One region of the Luteibacter anthropi genome, then DNA from elsewhere that is predicted to be linked to it. Evidence: predicted binding sites of a transcription regulator. Region 1 holds the regulator's gene; each other region holds the start of a gene.

Region 1 (4,521 bases):
GCGTGCGCCGAAGCAGGTGGCTGCGGAGCTGGGGATCGGGCAGAAGACGATCTACATCCATAGGGCCGCGGTGATGAACAAGCTCAACGCCGGGTCGGAACTGGATCTTTACCGCATGGCGCAGGAGCGGGGGCTCATCCGCTCCTGACGCCACGCCTCCTGCACACAACCAATAACCCGGTTGCCTTGTAGGAGCGCGCCTTGCGCGCGACCGGTGTGACCGGAACGCTCGGTTGATGAGGCGTTTGGTGATCCCGGTCGCGCACGAGGCGCGCTCCTACAGGAGTGGGGTGGCTGGGGCGTGGTGCTATTCCGGTCGCGCGCAAGGCGCGCTCCTACACGTGCTTTTGGCTTCAGCCTTGGGCGCGGTCCAGCATTTTCTTTGCGTGGGCGCGGGTTTCCTTGGTGATTTCCACACCGCCCAGCATGCGGGAGATTTCCTCGCGGCGGCCGGCGGCGTCGAGCGCCTGGATCTTCGTGCGCGTGGCCTCACCATCGCTGGCCTTGGATACCTGCAAGTGAGCATGGCCCTGTGCCGCCACCTGGGGCAGGTGGGTAACGCACAGCACCTGCACGCGCTCGCCCAGCGCACGCAGCTTCTGGCCCACCACTTCGGCCACGGCGCCGCCGATGCCGGTGTCCACTTCGTCGAAGATCATGCAGCCGATGTTGTCGTTGCCCAGCGTGGCGACTTCGATGGCGAGGCTGATGCGGGCCAGTTCGCCGCCCGAGGCCACCTTGCGCAGCGGGCGCGGCGGCTGGCCGGGGTTGGCACTGACCAGCAGTTCGCAGCGCTCGCGGCCCTGCGGGTCGGGGTCGTCGCCTTCCAGCGTTTCCAGTGCGACTTCGAGCCGTCCACCGGACATGCCCAGTTCGCCCATGAGGGCGGCCACCGTGCTTCCCAGGCGGGCGGCGGCATCCTTGCGAGCGGCGGAGAGCGACTTCGCGGCGTCGTTCCAGGCCTTGTGCAGGCGATCGCGCTCGTGGGCCAGTCGTTCCAGCGCGTCACCGGCGCCTTCCAGTTCGGTGAGGCGCTCGCGTACTTCTTCGGCCTTGCCCGAGAGATCTTCGATGGGCAGGCGATAGCGGCGGGACAGGTCGTGCAGGTGGGTGAGGTGGGTATCCACCTCGGCCAGTCGCTCCGGGTCCAGTTCCACGTCCTGCGCGTAGCGGCTTAAGCCGTCCACCGCTTCGCCCACCTGGATCTGCGCGCTGTCGAGCAGTTCCAGCGTGGGGGTGAGCGTGGCATCCAGCTCGGCCAGGCGGGACAGCTCGGCATGGGCGCGGAGCAGGGCGCGACCGATGGCGAATTCGCTTTCGCCGTCGAGCAGTTCCACCACGCCGTTGGCGCCTTCGGCCAGCCGGCCGGCATTGGCGAGGCGGCGATGCTGGGCTTCGAGCTCTTCGAGCGCGGCAGGCACGAGTGCCCAGCGGTCGAGTTCTTCCAGTTCGTGGCGGAGCAGGTCGATCTGGTGTTCGCGATCGTCACCACCGGACAGCGCGCGGATGCGGTTCACCGCGTCGCGCCATGCCCTGGCCGTGTCGCGCACGGCGGCCAGCAGCGCGTCGTTGCCCGCATAGGCATCGAGCAGGGTCATCTGGTGCTGGCGCGAGAGCAGGGCCTGGTGCTCGTGCTGGCCGTGGATCTCGACGATGAGCGCGGCCAGTGCGGACATCTGCGCAAGGCTGGCCGGGCGGCCGTTGATCCAGCCGCGGGTGCCGCCTTCGGCGCGGATCACGCGGCGCAGCTGGCAGGTGTCGCCGTCGTCCAGTTCTTCCTGGCGCAGCCACTCGGCGGCTTCGGGCAGGCCGCCCAGGTCGAATTCGGCGGCCAGCTCGGCGCGGTCGCTGCCTGCGCGGACCATGCCGCTGTCGGCGCGGGCGCCGGCGAGCAGCATCAGGGCATCCACGAGCAACGACTTGCCGGCGCCGGTCTCGCCGCTGACCACGGTGAGGCCGGGTCCGAAGGCGATCTCGGCTTCTTCGACGACGGCGAACTGACGGACGTAGAGCGAGGTGAGCATGGGCACCGGGGCGGCGAAAGGAATCGCGGCGATTGTAGCCGGAGGCGTGTCGCAGAAGCCGAGACTTGCAAGCCGGGGCTCAAGACCTTATTGATAGCGCGACGTTCCGAACCTTCCGGCCCACCCACGCGCATGAATCCGCTCCACGGTCACGACATCGATGCTCGCGCGCGCCGGCTGCTGCGGACCCTGATTGCCCAATACCTGTCCGATGGCGAGCCGGTCGGATCGCGCACGCTCGCCCGTTCGTCGGGCCTGGAAGTGAGCCCGGCCACCATCCGCAACATCATGGCCGACCTGGAAGACGCCGGCCTGGTGGCCTCGCCGCACACCTCGGCCGGGCGCGTGCCCACGCCGCGCGGCCTGCGGCTGTTCGTCGACAGCCTGCTCGAACTGAAACCGCTGCCGCGAGACGAGATGGCCCGCCTGCAGGGCGGCTTGCCGCCGCACCAGACGACCACGCGTGATCTGCTGGGCAACGTATCGAACCTGCTGTCGGCCATGACCCACTTCGCCGGCGTGGTCACGGTGCCGCGCCAGGGCGACTTCCCGCTGCGCCATATCGACTTCGTGAACCTGCCCGACGCCCGCGTGCTGGTCGTGCTGGTGTTCTCGGACAACCAGGTGCAGAACCGCGTGGTCCAGCTCACCCGTCCGCTGGACGGCGGCGAGCTGGAGCAGGCCGCCAACTACCTCAATGCCCATTTCACCGGTTTTCGCCTTGCCGACATCCGCGCCCACCTGGCGACGGAGCTGCGGGAGGCCGGTGGTGAGCTGAACCGCCTGCTGTCCAGCGTGGTGGAGCTGGCCACGGCCTCGTTCGGCGACCAGGACGCCGACGACGTGCTGGTCAGCGGACAGACCAACCTCATGGGTTATTCGGAACTGGCCGACATCGACCGGCTCCGCGACCTCTTCGACGCCTTCCAGCAGAAGCGCGACCTGCTTCAGCTCATGGAAATGTGCGTCAAAGCCCCGGGCGTACGCCTGTTCATCGGCGAGGAGTCCGGTTTCTCGGCCCTCGACGGGTGCAGCATCGTCACCGCCACCTATGGCACGAACGGCCGCATGCTTGGCGCGATCGGAGTTATTGGACCGACGCGTATGGCATATGAGCGGGTCATTCCGGTAGTGCAGGCCACTGCCGGACTGCTCAGCGATGCCTTGAATCGCGCCGCGGCGACCTCATAAACCGCCCCGGGAGGCGGGTTTAGTATTTCCCGCGAATGTTCGGCCCTTCCACGGGATGGGCCGGTTAGCTGACATTTGGAGTAAACATGCAGAACAACGATCCCCACGTGCCGGATCCGGCGCAGGAAGGCGGCGCCGACAACGGCGTGAACGCAGACCTCGACGCCCTGACCGCCAGGCTGGCGGCCCTCGAATCCGAGCTGTCCCAGGCGCGCGAGACGGTGCTTCGCGAGCGGGCGGAGATCGAAAACCAGCGTCGCCGTCTCCAGCGCGACCTGGACCAGGCCCGCCGCTTCGCCAACGAGAAACTGCTCGGCGAACTGCTGCCGGTCTACGACGGTCTCGCGCTCGGCCTCGCCAACGAGAACGCCGATGCGAAGACGCTGCGCGAAGGTCTCGACCTCACGCTCAAGCAGCTCGAAAAGGTGACCCAGGCCAACGGCCTGTCCCTGGTCGATCCGCTGCACCAGCCGTTCAACCCGGAACACCACCAGGCCATCAGCTCGGTCGAGTCGAACGAGCATGCGCCTAACACCGTGGTGGCCGTGGTCCAGAAGGGCTTCGTGCTGAACGATCGTCTGCTGCGTCCGGCGCTTGTCGCCGTGGTGCGCGACAACTGAACGAAAGCTCGCTGCACGCGCTCCGGCGACGTGCGACGGGATCTCACAAAGTATTGAATCGCTGGGGCGCAGCCCCACTTTCTTCACAGCAGCGGCCGCGGGGGCCGCATTGAAATTCGGAGCAACTTCATCATGGCCAAGATCATCGGCATCGACCTCGGTACCACCAACAGCTGCGTTGCAGTGATGGAAGGTACGACTGCACGCGTCATCGAGAACGCCGAGGGCGATCGCACCACGCCGTCCATCGTCGCGTTCACCAAGGACAACGAAGTCCTGGTCGGTGCGCCTGCCAAGCGCCAGAGCGTCACCAACCCCAAGAACACCTTCTACGCGGTGAAGCGCCTCATCGGCCGCAAGTTCACCGACGCCGAAGTGCAGAAGGACCTCAAGATCGTTCCTTACGGCATCGTTGCGCACGATAACGGCGACGCCTGGGTGCAGACCGCCGACGGCAAGAAGATGGCCCCGCAGGAGATCTCCTCGAAGGTCCTGATGAAGATGAAGAAGACCGCCGAGGATTTCCTCGGTGAGTCGGTGACCGAAGCGGTCATCACCGTGCCGGCCTACTTCAACGACAGCCAGCGCCAGGCCACCAAGGACGCAGGCAAGATCGCCGGCCTCGACGTCAAGCGCATCATCAACGAGCCCACCGCGGCCGCGCTGGCCTATGGCCTCGACAAGGC
Region 2 (4,521 bases), 2.4 Mb from region 1:
CTCGCGGTGCTGCTCGAACTGTCGATGGTCGGCCCGGTATCGCGTCTGGCGGCCGCCTACGACGGCAGTGTCAGCTTCGGCGGCCTGCCTGCGTGGCTGCTGGTGTCCGTGCCGTTCGCCGCGGCCTTGCTTGGCTGGCTGGGTGCCCGCCTGGTGAGTGCGCGGCAGATCCGCCGCATGGCGGCTGCCTGAGGAAACGACGATGGGGGCGGGCACTCGGATCGGTTCGGCGGCGGGGGCCGCGCCGCGCATCCTGCTGGTGGACGGCTCGAAGGTCGTCCGCCAGCTGATCACCCGCGTGGTGAAGGCGGAGGTGCCCGATGTCGAGATCGTGGCCGTGGCCACGGGCGCCGATGCCCAGGCCGAACTCCAGCACGGCGTTTTCGACTTCATCACCGTCGCCCTGCGCCTGTCCGACATGGATGGCCTGGCACTGGCGCGCTACGTGCGCGAATCCGCGCCGCAGATCTACATGCCCATCGTGGTGGTATCGGGTGACGTCGAGCAACGCCTGCAACGGCGCGAGCTGGGCGAGTTCGTCACCGATTACTTCGACAAGTCGCTGGGTTTCCAGGCGCTGGCGGAATTCATTCGCGGCTATGTGTCGCCCGAAGGCGGCGCGGAAGGCGAGGTACTCTACGTCGAGGACAGCCGCGTGGTGGCGCTTGCCACGCGACGCATGATGGAAAAATACGGTCTCACCGTGCACCACGTCATCAGCGCCGAGGATGCACTGGCCCATCTTCGCGCGGCGAAGGCGCGGGGTGAGATGGGCGCCGACGTGGTCCTCACCGATGTCAGCCTCAAGGGCGAACTCACCGGTGGCGATCTCGTGGAACGCATCCGCAATGAATTCGGTTACGGCAAGGGGCGGCTGCCCACCCTGGTCATGACCGGCGACGAAAACCCGGCCAACCAGACGGCCCTGCTGCGTGCGGGCGCCAACGATCTGGTGGAAAAGCCGGTGGAGGAAAGGCTCTTGATCACCAAACTGCTGTTCCAGCTGCGCGTGGCGCGGCACCTGCGCGAAAGGACCGAAGGTTGAACGATCGCGTCCGCCTCGAACCCTCCTGGAAGGAGCGTATCGGCTCCTATCTCGACCGCCCCGACATGCATGCGCTGTCGACCTTCCTGCGTGACGAGAAGGCCCAGGGCAAGGTCATCTACCCGCCGGGCCCGGAGATCTTCAACGCCTTCACCCATACGCCGTTCGATCGCGTGCGCGTGGTGATCCTGGGGCAGGATCCGTATCACGGCCCCGGCCAGGCCCACGGCCTCAGCTTCTCCGTGCGCCCCGGCGTGCGCGTACCGCCGTCGCTGCTGAACATGTTCAAGGAGATCGAGGATTCCCTGGGCATCCCGCGCCCCGACCACGGCTGCCTCACCCCATGGGCCGACCGCGGCGTGCTGCTGCTCAACGCCTCGCTCACCGTGGAGGCCGGGCAGGCCGCCTCGCACCAGGGCAAGGGCTGGGAAGGTTTCACCGACGCGGCCATCGACGCCCTCAACCGCGAGCGCGAGGGCCTGGTCTTCATGCTGTGGGGCAGTCACGCCCAGAAGAAGGGCCAGCTGATCGACGGCAAGCGCCACTGCATCCTGCGCAGCGTCCACCCATCGCCCCTGTCGGCCCATCGGGGCTTCATGGGCTGCGGCCACTTCGCCAAGGCCAACGACTATTTCGCCTCCCGCGGCGAGCCGCCCATCGACTGGTCGCTGCCGCAGCGGGCGGAACTGGACGTTTCGTAAGCGGCCGGGGCCTCCTGGCCTTGGCAAAAGCGCATCCCGCCCTAGATAGGGGTGTAAGCCATGTCCTGGCACATCCCGTAGGCCCCCCGTCGAAACGGGCTCCCGATTGTTGACGCCCAGGACTATCGCTTTTGCGCGAGGCGGTTGAAAGCGTTCCGGTCGTCCCCATATTTTCCTTGCGCGACAGTTACATGGACGCGCCGACGCTGCCCGCCGGGTACCTCCTGGCCCGGTCGGGCAGTTGTCTGTCGGCTGAATCCCCCGGGCCTCCAACTGGACAATGAGGGGTGGTTTCTGTACTATTGAGTACAGCTAACCGCCCTGGAAGCTCATGTTGAACTTCCGGCGGGGTTAGCACTCCCTAATGGGGACTGCTAACCTGCACCAAGATTTCAGGAGGTTCCACTCATGTCCCAAGCTCTTGCTACCCGTAACTACGGGCTTCCGAGTGTCGTTGGCAGTCTGGATTCCTACATCGCGGCCGTCCATCGCATTCCGGTGCTCAGCCTTGACGAGGAGCAGACGCTTGCGCGGCGCTTCCACGACGACGCCGACCTCGACGCCGCCAAGCAGCTCGTGATGTCCCATCTCCGCTTCGTGGTCCACGTGGCCCGCGGCTACAACGGCTACGGCCTGCAGCTCTCCGACCTGATCCAGGAAGGCAACATCGGCCTGATGAAGGCGGTGAAGCGTTTCGATCCGGACCAGGGCGTGCGCCTGGTCAGCTTCGCTGTGCACTGGATCCGTGCCGAAATGCACGAGTTCATCCTGCGCAACTGGCGCATCGTGAAGGTCGCCACCACCAAGGCCCAGCGCAAGCTGTTCTTCAACCTGCGCAAGAGCAAGAAGCGCCTGGGCTGGATGAACGCCGAAGAAGTCCGCGTGGTTGCCAACGACCTGGGCGTGCCGGAAGCCACGGTGCGCGAGATGGAATCGCGCCTGTCGGGCCGTGACGTGGGCTTCGAAGCCCCGGCCGACGCCGATGACGACGACAAGCCGGCACCGGCCGCCTTCCTCGTCGACGAAGGCGCCGACCCGTACGACAACCTCGCCGAGGCCGATGCGTCGAGCAACCAGATGGGCGCCCTGTCGTCCGCCCTGGCAAACCTCGACAACCGCTCGCGCGACATCATCCAGCGCCGCTGGCTGGCCGAAGACAACAAGGCCACCCTGCAGGATCTGGCTGACGAGTACGGCGTTTCGGCCGAGCGCATCCGCCAGATCGAGGCGAATGCCATGAAGAAGATGCGCGTCGCCATCGCCGCCTGAGCGGCAGGAACGGCGTAAGATCGGAAACGGCTCCCTCCGGGGAGCCGTTTTCCGTTGTCCCCCAGCGTGGAGTCACACAGGATGCCCAGGGCCCTGGTCATCGAAGACGATGAAGTCACCGCCCGCGATATCGTCGCGGAGCTGGGCGCCCACGGCCTTACCGCCGACTGGGTGGCCAATGGCCGCGACGGCCTGCAGCGCGCCCTGGCCGATGGCTACGACATCATCACCCTCGACCGCATGCTTCCCGGCATGGACGGCATCGACGTGGTCTCCGAACTGCGCAAGCGTTCGGTGGAAACACCGGTGCTCATGATCAGTGCCTTGTCCGACGTGGACGAACGCGTGCGCGGCCTGCGTGCCGGTGGCGACGACTACCTCACCAAGCCCTTTTCACCGGACGAACTCGCCGCCCGCGCCGAGGTGCTGTTGCGCCGCCGTCGCAGTGCGGCCAGCACGCCGGAAACCCGCCTGCGCGTGGACGACCTGGAACTCGATCTGGTCCGTCACAACGCCTTGCGCAAGGGCAAGCCGCTCACCCTGCTGCCCACCGAATTCCGCCTGCTCGAATTCCTGATGCGCAACGCCGGCCAGGTGGTGACGCGGCAGATGATCTTCGAGCACGTGTGGGGCTTCCATTTCGATCCTGGTACCAACGTGATCGATGTCCATATCGGCCGGCTGCGTCGCAAGATCGACGGTGCCGGCGAACAGCCGCTCATCCGCACGGTGCGTGGCTCGGGGTATCTCCTTGCGCCCGCTGACTGACGCCTGGCGTTCGGCCACCTCGCGGCTGATCCTCATCTACGGGGCGCTGTTCGCGATCTGGTGCATCGCGCTGGTGGGCGTGGTGCAGTGGGAGTCGTCGAACTACCTGTCCAACGTGGTCGACCAGATGCTGGTCGCGCGTATCCATTACCTTGAGAACACCGATCCCAGGCGCCTGCCGGATACGGTGGATGCCGCGAGTGCCATCGATATCCAGGGCTTCATGTGGGTAGGCCTGTTCGATGCGCAAGGCCACCGCCTTGCCGGCAATATCGACGGCGTGCCCAAGGGTATGTCCGAGGATGGCGTGGTTGTTCCCATCAAGGCGAGCCTTGTCGATTCAAAGCGCGTGGGGCTCACCCGTGCGCGCGGCATTACCCGTGAATTGCCGGGTGGCCAGCGGCTCGTGGTGGCGAAGGAAAGCACCACCATCGACGGCCTCACGGCGATCATCTGCCGCGGCCTGCTCTGGGGCCTGTCACTCACCCTGCTGCCTGGCGTACTCGGCGGCATCCTCATCGCCCGTGGCCCCGCGCGGCGCATCCGCGCCATCCAGCAGGCCATGGAGCCCATCCGCCAGGGCGACCTGAGCGTGCGCCTGCCGGTCTCCCGCGGCGGCGACGAGGTCGACCTGCTGGCCTCGACCGTGAACCAGGCGCTGGGCGAGATCGAGCGCCTGCTGGGCGAGGTGAAGGGAGTCACCGACAACATCGCCCACGACCTGCGCACGCCGCTCAC
Region 3 (4,521 bases), 2.2 Mb from region 1:
GGCCAGCAGCACACCACCCGCCAGCACCAGTGCCGTGGCATCGGCGCCACGCTGCTTGGTGAGCACCCACAGCAGCCATACGGCCGTGAGGTACATCGGGAAGGCCAGCGCCTGCTTCAAAGTTTCCATCCAGCGACCGGGGCGCGGCAACAGGCGGGCGATGGCCGGCACGAAGCCGATCAGCAGGAACGGCAGCGCCAGGCCGAAACCCAGCGCGATGAAGATGAGGAAGGCGACGGCGATGGGTGCCGCGAAGGCAAAGGCGATGGCCGAACCCATGAAAGGCGCGGTGCAGGGGCTGGCGACTACCACGGCGAGTACGCCGGTGAAGAAGTCGCCGGCCGGGCCCGAGCGCGAAGCCAGTCCGCTACCGATATTGCCCAGCGAACCGCCGATCTCGAACACGCCGGACATCGACAGGCCCACGGCCAGCATCACGTAGACCAGCAGGCCCACGGCCAGCGGCTGCTGGAACTGTGCACCCCACTGGATGCCATGGCCCGCGGCGCGCACGCCGACCACCACAAGACCCAGGGCGGCAAAGGCCACCAGTACGCCCGCCGTGTACCAGAGGGCATGGCGGCGCGCCGCGCCCGGGCTTTCACCGCTTTCCAGCACGGTGATTGCCTTCAGCGACAGCACCGGCAGCACGCAAGGCATGAGGTTGAGGATCAGGCCGCCCAGCAGGGCGAGGCCAAGGGCAGCGGCAATGCCGACGGGCGTGTCGTCGCCTGAGGGCTTCAGACCGGCCGGCGGTGGCGTGGGTGCCACGTCGGCAGGGGCAGAGGAGGCGGTCTTCGTATCGATCTTGCCGACGACCACGGCGCCACTGCCCAGGTCGACGCTGAGGTGGCGGGTCATCACCGGATAGCAGATGCCGTTTTCCAGGCAGCCTTGGTAGGCGACATCCAGCTCCACCTTCTTCGACGCATCGAGCCCGGTAAGCGGCACGGGCACTTCGACCTGGTCGAAGTAGACGATGGTGTCGCCGAAGTTCTCGTCGTGGTGGGCGGTGCCGCTCGGCCAGTCGGGTTCACCGGTCTTGGCGCCGGCCGGCGAGGTCACGGTGATCTGGGTCTTGTCGCGGTAGAGGTAATAGTCCTTCGGCATGGTCCAGCGCAGGACCAGTGTCTTGCCTTCCTTCGCCAGGGCTTCGAAACGGAAGGCCTGGTCGGGCGGCAGGGAGGCGGCTTCGGTGCCCGGCGTGGCGGCGGGCGCACCGAGCAGCGAGGCGCCGCTGGAGAAGGCACCGCCGGCAGCCGGCGTACCCGTGGATGCCGGGATCGTGGAGGCACCGCCGATCTCAAGCTTCAGATGTTCCGTGTTCGGCGGATAGCAGATCTTGGGCTCCACCTCGTGGCAGCCCTGGTACTGGACGTCCAGCGCGAGAGTCTTGGTGCCCTTGTCGAGCAGCGTGTAGGGCACGCTGGCTTCGATGTCGCCGTGGTAGATCTCGACATCGCCCAGGTATTCGTCGTGCTTGCGGATGCCGTCCGGCAACGTCGGCTCGCCCAGTGTCGCGGCGTTGGGCTCGGCGGCCTTGATCTTGATGCGACCCCGGTAGAGGTAATAGTCCGGCGCGATGGTCCAGTGCAGTTTCACCATGCCCGGCTGGCTGGCGTCCGAGGTGAGATGGAAGGCCTCGGTGACCGGCAGCAGGTTGTCGTCGTCCTGGGCCATCGCCGGCAGGGCGGCGACCAGGGCGACGGCGGCGAGCAGGTTCCGCGCGAGGCGGGCAAACAGCGACATGGCAACTCCGTGGATCGGGGCGGCGACGAACCGCGTCGGGCGTCGGTGATTATGACCGGGCGACCCCGGATTCGCTTGCAGCGACGTTGGCACGCAGCCAGTCGAGGTAGGGAGCATGCCCGGCCGAGACCGGCAACGCCACGATCTCGGGCACCTCATACGGATGCCGCGCCGCGACGAAGGCCTGCAACGCCGGGTAGGCATCGGACGTGGTCTTCGCCAGCAGCAGGTCTTCCTCATCGGTGACGACCTCGCCCTGCCAGCGATAGGTGGACCGCATGCCGGGCAGGCGGTTCACGCAGGCGGCGAGCCCGGCTTCCACGAGGCTGTGCGGGCGAGGGTGTCGGCCGGTTCGCCGGTGGGGCAGGCGATCAGGACCACGAGGGCGTCGGTCTGGGTCATGCTTTCTTCTCCCGCTGTCATATTTTTTGTACCGCCGCCCTTGAACCGTTTCCGGACGGCGCCATATCTTCGCGAGCGCCAGGCCCTTCCGATTCCGGGTAGGCTTTGGCTAGAATTCTGGCACTCGCCCTGGCCAAGTGCTAACAAGGCGAACCTTTTTTCTTAACCATCAACCACATGCTTGGAGTAGTCATGAGCAAGCTGAAGCCGTTGCACGATCGCGTCATCGTCAAGCGTCTGGAAGAAGAGCGCGTTTCCGCCGGTGGCATCGTCATCCCGGACAGCGCCACCGAGAAGCCCACCCGCGGCAAGGTCATCGCCGCCGGCACCGGTCTCACCCTGGCCAGCGGCACCGTCCGCGCCATGGGCGTGAAGGAAGGCGACGTCGTGCTGTTCGGCAAGTATGCCGGCCAGGAAATCAAGGTCGACGGCGAAGAGCTGGTCTTCCTGAAGGAAGACGACATCGTGGCGATCCTCGAGGGCTGATCTTGCGGTTGGGCCTGCTCTGACGCGTCAGTCGCGCTGGCAGGCCCTCAAGATCAAGAACCCTTTACCTAATTTCAAAATTTTTGAGGCAAAAATTTTATGGCAGCTAAAGAAGTCCGCTTCGGCGAAGACGTCCGCGCCCGCATGCTGAAGGGTGTCAACACCCTCGCCAATGCCGTCAAGGTCACCCTTGGTCCCAAGGGCCGCAATGTCGTGCTCGAAAAGAGCTTCGGCACCCCGACCGTCACCAAGGACGGCGTCTCGGTCGCCAAGGAAATCGAACTGGCCGACAAGTACGAGAACATCGGCGCCCAGATCGTGAAGGAAGCCGCCTCGAAGACCTCCGACGTGGCCGGTGACGGCACCACGACGGCGACCGTCCTCGCCCAGGCGTTCATCCAGGAAGGCCTCAAGGCCGTTGCCGCCGGCATCAACCCGATGGACCTCAAGCGCGGTATCGACCAGGCCGTCGTGGCCGCCGTCGGCGAGCTGAAGGCGCTGTCGAAGCCCACCGCCGACGACAAGGCCATTGCCCAGGTCGGCACCATCTCGGCCAACTCCGATGCCAACATCGGCGACATCATCGCCACCGCGATGAAGAAGGTCGGCAAGGAAGGCGTGATCACGGTTGAAGAAGGCTCGGGTCTCGAGAACGAACTCGACGTCGTCGAAGGCATGCAGTTCGACCGCGGCTACCTGTCGCCGTACTTCATCAACAACCAGCAGTCGCAGCAGGTTGAACTGGACGACCCGTTCATCCTCATCCACGACAAGAAGATCTCGAACGTGCGCGAGCTGCTCCCGGCGCTCGAAGCCGTCGCCAAGGCCGGCAAGCCGCTGCTGATCGTCGCCGAGGAAGTCGAGGGCGAAGCCCTGGCCACCCTCGTCGTCAACACGATCCGTGGCATCGTGAAGGTCGCCGCCGTCAAGGCGCCGGGCTTCGGTGATCGCCGCAAGGCCATCCTGGAAGACATCGCTGTCCTCACCGGCGGCACGGTTGTCTCCGAGGAAGTGGGCCTGGCCCTCGACAAGGCCACCATCAGTGATCTCGGCCGCGCCAAGCGCGTCGTGATCACCAAGGAAAACACCACCATCATCGATGGTGCCGGCCAGGCAGAACTGATCCAGTCGCGCATCGGCCAGATCAAGGCGCAGATCGAAGAGACCTCGTCCGACTACGACCGCGAGAAGCTCCAGGAGCGCGTGGCCAAGCTGGCCGGCGGCGTGGCCGTCATCAAGGTCGGTGCCGCCACCGAAGTCGAAATGAAGGAAAAGAAGGCCCGCGTCGAAGACGCCCTGCACGCCACCCGTGCAGCCGTCGAAGAGGGCGTGGTCCCGGGCGGCGGCGTCGCCCTGATCCGTGCGCTCAAGGCCCTCGAAGGCCTCAAGGGTGCCAACCAGGACCAGGACCTCGGCATCGCCATCACCCGTCGCACGCTGGAAGCCCCGCTGCGCGCCATCGTCACCAACGCTGGTGAAGAAGCGTCGGTCGTGGTGAACAAGGTGAAGGAAGGCAACGGTAACTTCGGTTACAACGCTGCCAACGGCGAGTTCGGCGACATGATCGCCTTCGGCATCCTGGACCCGACCAAGGTCACCCGTTCGGCCCTGCAGTTCGCTGCCTCGGTCGCCGCCTCGATCATCACGACCGAAGCGGCCGTGACGGAAGTGCCGAAGAAGGACGACGGCGCCGGCCACGGTGCTCCGGGTGGCATGGGCGGCATGGGTGGCATGGACTTCTAAGTCCCTGCCTTCCAGGCACTCGCTCCATAAAAGGGCCTCGCGTTTGCGGGGCCCTTTTTTTTGCGCTTCGCTCCGTAGGAAGGGCTCGCCTGTCGGCCTCGCGCTCGGCGCCTGTGGCGTGGTCGCTTAGAGGCGGCGGGT

Evidence for each region. Region 1 encodes HrcA, which represses chaperone genes, less so after heat shock. Its sites were predicted from a motif close to TTNGCACTCNNNNNNNNNGAGTGCNAA; they were not measured.
Region 2: the regulator HrcA is predicted to act here: its motif matches at 2,098-2,124, upstream of rpoH (RNA polymerase sigma factor RpoH).
Region 3: the regulator HrcA is predicted to act here: its motif matches at 2,269-2,295, upstream of KR767_RS09755 (co-chaperone GroES).

The regions. Positions count from the first base shown of each region.
Region 1 is NZ_CP077072.1:4,404,287-4,408,807, reverse strand. It holds gene KR767_RS18615 (response regulator transcription factor) at 1-148, shown strand, start outside; gene recN (DNA repair protein RecN) at 354-2,024, opposite strand; gene hrcA (heat-inducible transcriptional repressor HrcA) at 2,157-3,215, shown strand; gene grpE (nucleotide exchange factor GrpE) at 3,302-3,835, shown strand; gene dnaK (molecular chaperone DnaK) at 3,968-4,521, shown strand, end outside.
Region 2 is NZ_CP077072.1:1,997,857-2,002,377, forward strand. It holds gene ftsX (permease-like cell division protein FtsX) at 1-192, shown strand, start outside; gene KR767_RS08870 (response regulator) at 203-1,045, shown strand; gene ung (uracil-DNA glycosylase) at 1,042-1,746, shown strand; gene rpoH (RNA polymerase sigma factor RpoH) at 2,155-3,015, shown strand; gene KR767_RS08885 (response regulator transcription factor) at 3,097-3,783, shown strand; gene KR767_RS08890 (sensor histidine kinase) at 3,767-4,521, shown strand, end outside.
Region 3 is NZ_CP077072.1:2,196,019-2,200,539, forward strand. It holds gene KR767_RS09745 (protein-disulfide reductase DsbD family protein) at 1-1,749, opposite strand, end outside; gene cutA (divalent-cation tolerance protein CutA) at 1,799-2,071, opposite strand; gene KR767_RS09755 (co-chaperone GroES) at 2,344-2,637, shown strand; gene groL (chaperonin GroEL) at 2,737-4,380, shown strand.